DNA from 2 places in the Nonomuraea sp. NPDC052265 genome. Region 2 is predicted to be linked to the other one. Evidence: riboswitches for the same ligand, from Rfam matches in the RefSeq annotation. Region 2 holds a riboswitch; the other holds the start of a gene.
What was found. Region 2 has a riboswitch for cobalamin ahead of ACIHAD_RS39725 (ribonucleoside-diphosphate reductase subunit alpha). Riboswitches for the same ligand answer to the same signal wherever they lie in the genome.
Positions count from the first base shown of each region.

Region 1: linked by a shared signal. The riboswitch ahead of cobN (cobaltochelatase subunit CobN) and the one ahead of ACIHAD_RS39725 (ribonucleoside-diphosphate reductase subunit alpha) in region 2 are both predicted to bind cobalamin.

Region 1 covers NZ_JBIUBJ010000006.1:97,028-100,428, forward strand. The annotation lists gene ACIHAD_RS19995 (precorrin-8X methylmutase) at 1-529, opposite strand, end outside; gene cobG (precorrin-3B synthase) at 526-1,716, opposite strand; cobalamin riboswitch at 1,788-1,914, shown strand; gene cobN (cobaltochelatase subunit CobN) at 1,968-3,401, shown strand, end outside.
Region 2 covers NZ_JBIUBJ010000021.1:69,603-73,003, forward strand. The annotation lists gene ACIHAD_RS39725 (ribonucleoside-diphosphate reductase subunit alpha) at 1-1,201, opposite strand, end outside; cobalamin riboswitch at 1,330-1,535, opposite strand; gene ACIHAD_RS39730 (TetR/AcrR family transcriptional regulator) at 1,693-2,307, opposite strand; gene ACIHAD_RS39735 (FMN-dependent NADH-azoreductase) at 2,420-3,067, shown strand; gene ACIHAD_RS39740 (DMT family transporter) at 3,070-3,390, shown strand; gene ACIHAD_RS39745 (FAD-dependent monooxygenase) at 3,396-3,401, opposite strand, start outside.

The sequences.
Region 1 (3,401 bases), on a different contig from region 2:
TGTCCGCCAGCGCCTGCTTGGACTCGGCCGCGCCGATGAAGCCGACCGGGATGCCGAGCACGGCCGCGGGGCGTCCCGCGCCCTCGGCCACCAGCTCCAGCAGCCGGAACAGGGCGGTCGGCGCGTTGCCGATCGCCACCACCGCGCCCTCCAGATGGTCGCGCCACAGCTCCAGGGCGGCGGCGCTGCGGGTGGTGCCGAGGCGTTCGGCCAGCTCGGGCACGCGCGGGTCGCCCAGCGTGCACAGGACCTCGTTCCCGGCGGGCAGCCTGCGCCTGGTCACGCCCGAGGCGACCATCATGGCGTCGCACAGCACGGGCGCGCCGCCGCGCAGCGCCTCCCTGCCCCGCGCGACCACCCGCGGGGACCAGGCCAGGTCGGTGACGAGGTCGGTCATGCCGCACGCGTGGATCATGCGCACCGCCACCTGGGCGACCTCGGGCGGCAGGCCCGTGAGGTCGGTCTCGGCGCGGATGGTCGCGAACGAGCGCCGGTAGATCTCGGCCCCGTCGCGGATGTAGTCGCTCATTCCCGGCGTTCCTCGTATCCGTTGGTGGTCGCGATCATCTGGAGGACCGGGCCGCGTGGCAGGCCGCAACGCCGCTCGCAACCGGCCCAGTGGACGGGCGTGGCGGGGGCGTGGGCGCGGTCTCGCACCCAGCGCCGGGCGTCCGCCCGCACGTCGGCGAGCGCCTTCGCGCAGCCGGGACGGCCGGTGCAGGCGGTGACCCCGGCCCAGGGGGAGTCCGGGTCGGTGGCGAGCCCGATCGCGGCGAGCGCCTGCTCGGCCCGGTCCGCCTCGCCGGGGGAGAGGTCCGGCAGGACGACGGTCCGCCAGGGTGTCAGGCGCACCGGCCGCCCGGTGTCCGCCAGGGCCCCGGCCTGGGCGGACGTCAGGCGGCCGAGCGGCACCAGCGCCTCGATCGCCACGCGGCCGTCCCGCTGCGCGATCCTGCCCGCGGACGGGCGGCGCGCGGAGCCCGAGGCGGGCGTGGCGTCCATCCGGCCTGGTCCGCTGTTGCGCAGGCGGGCGGCGATCCCGGACGGGGCGTCGCGCAGGCGGGTGGTGATTCTGGCGGGGCCGTCCGGCAGTTCGCGGATGCGCCAGGCGCGGGGGGCGTCGGCGGACAGCTCGTCCAGGAACGCCTCGGCGGCGTCGATCATGAGCGGGACCGCCGCGTCCGGGGCGACGGTCAGCCCGGTGTCGGTGCCGGCGAGCAGCAGCCGTCCGGTCGCCACGTAGGTGACGTCCGCGCCGAGCCCGGCGACGTCCCGCGTGCCGTCGTCCAGGGCGAACAGGAAGCGTCCCGGCAGAGCGGCCAGCCGGGGCCGCGCGCACAGCGCCCGGTCCAGGGCCTCCGCCATCGCCAGCACGTCCAGCAGCCCGTCCGGCCCGCGCCCGCTCAGCGGCGAGGCCAGGATGTTGCGCACCCGCTCGTGCGCGGGCGACGGCAGCAGCCCGGCCGCCGCGATCCGCCCGGCGAAGACCTCCGGCGAGCGCAGCCCCCGCACCTGGACGTTCGCCCGCGACGTCAGCTCGATCACGCCCGCGCCCAGCTCGGCCGCGCACCTGGCGAGCACGCCGAGCTGCGCGGCCGACACCGCGCCGCCGGGCAGGCGCACACGGGCGAGCGGGCCGTCGGCGGCCTCGTGCACCTGGAGCGCCCCCGGACAGGCATCGGGACGCGTACGTCCGGAAGATTCACCTACGGGCACGAAGGGATCGTAACGCCACTTCTGGGACGGGTCGCTCCTGCCGTAAGCTTCGGCGTAGGCGAAGGCAATGGGAGGAAGCCGGTGCGAGTCCGGCGCGGTCCCGCCACTGTGACCGGGGAGCGAACCCCACCACGAGGCCACTGCCCGGAGACGGGTGGGAAGGCCGGGGTGAGCGTCGATCCGGGAGCCAGGAGACTCCTGCCGTCGCGTCACCCGCGACCGGGGCGAGGACCCCGAGGGAGGAATGCGCCGTGCCTGGCGACAGCCCCACCGTTCTGCTGCTCTCCACCTCCGACACCGACCTGCTGAGCGCTCGCGCCTGCGGCGCGGGCTACCGTCCGGGCAATCCCGCCCGGCTGACCGCCGAGGACGTCCCCGGCCTGACGGAGGGGACCGACCTCGTCGTGGTCCGCCTGCTGGGGGGGCGGCGGGCCTGGGCGGAAGGGCTCGACGCGCTGCTGGCCGGGCCGCGCCCGGTCGTGGTGCTGGGCGGGGAGCAGGCTCCCGACGCCGAGCTGATGGAGCTGTCCACGGTCAGCGGCGGGGTGTGCGCCGAGGCGCACGCCTACCTGGCCCATGGCGGCCCGGCCAACCTGGCCCAGCTGCACGCGTTCCTGTCCGACACGGTCCTGCTGACCGGGCACGGGTTCGAGCCGCCCGCCCCGGCCCCGACCTGGGGGAGGCTGGACCGCCCGGCCAGGGCCACCGGTGGTCCCGTGGTGGGGGTGCTCTACTACCGGGCGCACCACATGGCGGGCAACACCGCGTTCGTCGAGGTGTTGTGCGACGCCGTCGAGGACGCGGGCGGGCAGGCGCTGCCGGTCTTCTGCTCGTCCCTGCGCGCGGCCGAGCCGGAGCTGCTCGACACGCTGCGCGCGGCGGACGCGCTGGTCGTCACGGTGCTGGCGGCGGGTGGCTCCCGTCCGGCCACCGCGGGAGCGGGCGGCGAGGACGAGGCATGGGACGTCGGCGCGCTGGCCGGGCTCGACGTGCCGATCCTGCAAGGACTCTGCCTGACCACCACCCGGCAGGCATGGGAGGAGAACGACGACGGGCTGTCGCCGCTGGACGCCGCCTCCCAGGTGGCGATCCCGGAGTTCGACGGGCGGATCATCACGGTGCCGTTCTCGTTCAAGGAGATCGACCCCGACGGGCTGACCGTCTACGTCGCCGACCCCGAGCGGGCCGCCCGGGTGGCGGGCATCGCGGTGCGCCACGGCCTGCTGCGGCACACGCCTCCCGCCGAACGGCGGCTGGTGGTGATGTTGTCGGCGTACCCGACCAAGCACTCCCGCGTCGGCAACGCGGTCGGGCTGGACACCCCCGCGAGCACCGTCCGGCTGCTGGCCCGGCTCGCCGAGGCGGGTTACGACCTGGGCGACGGCTTCCCCGGCGTGGCCGACCAGGACGGCGACGCGCTCGTCCACGCGCTGATCGCCGCCGGCGGCCAGGACCCGGACTGGCTGACCGAGGAGCACCTGGCGGGCAACCCGGTCCGCATCTCCGCCGCCTCCTACGAGCAGTGGTACCGCACCCTGCCCGCGGCCCTGCGCGAGGAGATGGAACGCCACTGGGGACCGCCGCCCGGAGAGTTGTTCGTGCACGAGGGCGACAGCGGGACCGACATCGTGCTGGCCGCGCTGCGGGCCGGGAACCTGGTGGTGATGGTGCAGCCGCCGCGCGGC
Region 2 (3,401 bases):
ACCGACCGGCCCGCTCGGCGGCGCGGTAGGCGTCCTCGAACGCCTCCCCCCACAGGTCGGGCAGCTCGGGGACCTCGTCGGGGTCGAACAGCGACCACGGCTCGTCGGCCTCGACGCGGCGCATGAACTCGTCGGGGATCCAGTTGGCCAGGTTGAGGTTGTGGGTGCGGCGGGCGTCCTCGCCGGTGTTGTCGCGCAGCTCCAGGAATTCCTCGACGTCCGGGTGCCACGGCTCCAGGTAGACGCAGGCCGCGCCCTTGCGGCGGCCGCCCTGGTTGACGGCGGCCACGGACGCGTCGAGCGTGCGCAGCCACGGGACGATGCCGTTGGAGTGCCCGTTCGTGCCGCGGATCAGCGCGCCGCGCGAGCGCACCCGCGACCAGGAGATGCCGATCCCGCCGGCGAACTTCGACAGCTGCGCCACCTGGGCGTAGCGGTCGTAGATGGAGCCGATCTCGTCCCGGGGCGAGTCGACCAGATAGCAGGAGGACATCTGGGTGTGCCGGGTGCCGGAGTTGAACAGCGTCGGCGAGCTGGGCAGATAGGCCAGCGACGACATGAGCCGGTAGAAGCCCACGGCCTCGGCGGGCGTCTCGGCCAGCCCGCACGCCACGCGCAGCAGCCAGTACTGCGGCGTCTCCACCACCAGCCGGGTGGACGGATGGCGCAGCAGGTAGCGGTCGTAGACCGTGCGCAGCCCGAAGTACTCGAACCGCAGGTCGGCGGTGACGTCGATGGCGTCGTCGAGCTTGCGGGCGTTGGCGTTGACGAACTCGGCGGTCTCGTCGCCGACGAGCCCCTCGGCGTGGCCCAGCCGGATCGCCTGGCTGAAGGAGGCCACGCCCTGCCCGCGGACCTCCTTGTCGATGTAGCCCGACAGCAGCCGCGCGGCCAGGCGCGAGTACTGCGGCTCCTCGCCGATCATCTCGGCGGCGGTCTGGATGGACAGCCGGTCCAGCTCGGCGGTGGTCGCCCCGTCGTAGAGCCCGCTGATCGTCTTGGTGGCCACCCGCATCGGGTCGACGTCCGTCAGATCGGTCGCCCAGTGCTCCACCGCACGTACGATCTTGTTGACGTCGACCGGCTCGGCCGTGCCGTTGCGCTTGCGCACCCGCATCTGGACGCGCCGCGGCTCGGGTCGCTCGCCGTCCGCCCGTGCCGTCTCGGCCAGGTCCGTCATCGGGTCCCCTGTGACCGTCACTTCGCTCTCCCCTCGTGAACTCGGTCAGATGCCGAGAACACGCGCAGGAGGCGGACGGCAGGGAGCCACAGCCCTCTCGCCGGTACCGTCCGCCGTCCCACGCGGCCTCGGAGCAGCCGCGCACGCATGATCGTGCACGGCGCGCCGGCAGGTCTTCGGACTCGTGGGCATGCTGTCGCTGCCTACTGGCCGTCGCTTCCCGGGCCCATGGCCCAGTGCGTCTGACGGCGGTCGTTCCCACTCACCGCTGCGGGGCAGTCCCGGATTTCCACCAGGTTCCCTCTTGCCTCGGTCACCCTGGCTGGGCGCCCGAACCGGCTGCGGGAGACACCATATATAGGGTGGATCAAAAAGTCACACCCAACATGTCGTGTTGCGAAGAAGCCGCGACCCGATCCGGCCGCCCGGCGGCCCGGCGACGTCTCCCCCACCGGACGCGTCTTCACCAACCGGCACGGCCGGGCCTGGACGACCGGCGCCGTCCGGTCCGGCTACGCGTCTCGGTCGACGATCCCGCGGGCCAGGCGGGCCAGGGCGGCGGTGATCTGCTCCGGGGTGAGCCCCCGCCTGCGCTGCTCGGCATAGACGTCGGGCCCCAGCGGGGCGAGGAGGATGTCGGCCAGCGCGTCGGGCTCCGGGATGCCCGCCTCGGTCAGCAGCACCCGTACGTGCGCCCGCCAGAACCCGTAGGCGCCGGTGGCGTACCGCATCGCGCCCTGCTCGGCGCCCAGGACCAGTGAGATGTGCTCGTCCAGCAGCTCGACCATCGCGGCGTAGAAGGCGGCGAGCCGGTCGGCGGGAGGCGCGCCGGGGCCGAGCGGCGGGTCGCCGCGCAAGAGGCGTTCCTGCAGCACGCGCTCGTGCTCGTCCAGCAGGGCCTGCGCGATCGAGACGGTGTCGGGGTAACGGCGGTAGAGCGTGCCACGCCCCACGCCCGCGGCCTTGGCGATGTCGTCCATCGTCACGCCGCGCGGGTCGCGGGTGGCGAACAGCTCGGCCGCCGCGGCGAGCACCTTGGCACGGTTACGCGCGGCGTCGGCGCGCTCGCGCGGGCGGCCCGCCTCCTCCACGGGACGTCCGGTCAGCAACTCGGTACGGGACTCCATGGCGGCGACTCTAACCCACCCGGCGACAAGTGGACAACGCGTCCGCTTAGTTGCTACGGTCGAGCCGACCCAGAACCGGACGCAATGTCCACTTATTTCGAGGAGCCCCCTCATGACCGTTCTGCTCCACCTGGACGCCAGCGCCCGACGTCGTTCGATCAGCCGCGAGATCGGCGACACCTTCGCCGGGGCGTGGCGGTCCGCCCACCCCGAGGGCACCTACGTCCACCGCGACCTGGCGGCCGAGCCCGTGCCGCACATCGGGGAGGCGTGGACCGAGCTGTGCGACCACGTCATGGCCAACCGGATCACCGACATCGGCCGCTACCACGAGGCCGCCCGCACCCCGGAGCAGGCCGCCGCCTGGGCGATCGTCGAGCCGCTGCTGACCGAGCTGGTGGCCGCGGACGTGGTGCTGATCGCCACCCCGATGTACAACTACTCGATCCCGTCGGCGCTGAAGGCGTGGCTCGACCAGGTGACCTTCCCCCGGATGTCCCTCGCCGGGCGGCGGTTCGTGGTCGCCACCGCGCGCGGCGGGGCCTACTCGCCCGGCGCCCCCAAGGCCAGGTTCGACTACCAGGAGCGCTACCTGCGGGACTTCTTCGCCGGCCACTTCGCCGTCGAGGACACCACCGTCGTCACCGCCGAGCTGGCCAACTCGCGCGTCGACCCCGACCTGGCCCACCTGCGCCCCCGGCACGACGAGCTGTACGCCGCCGCGCTGCGCGGGGCCCGCGACCTGGGAAAGGAGTTCTGACGATGAACTGGCTGGTCCTCGGGCTGGCCGGGCTGGTCGAGATCGCCTGGGCGCAGAGCATCAAGCCCACCCAGGGGTTCACCAGGCCGCTGCCCACCCTGATCTGCTTCGTCCTCATGGTGGCCGCGGTCTGGCTGCTGTCGTACTCGATGAAGACCCTCCCGGTCGGCACCGCGTACGCGGTCTTCACCGGCATCGGGGCGGTCGGCGCGATCGCCCTGGGCGTCGTCGTCCACAAGGACCCGGTGTCGGCCGGCCGGATGGCCGCGCTGGCGCTGATCGTCGGCGGCATCGTCCTGGCCCGGGTCACCAGCCCGGAGTGACCCCGTCAGGC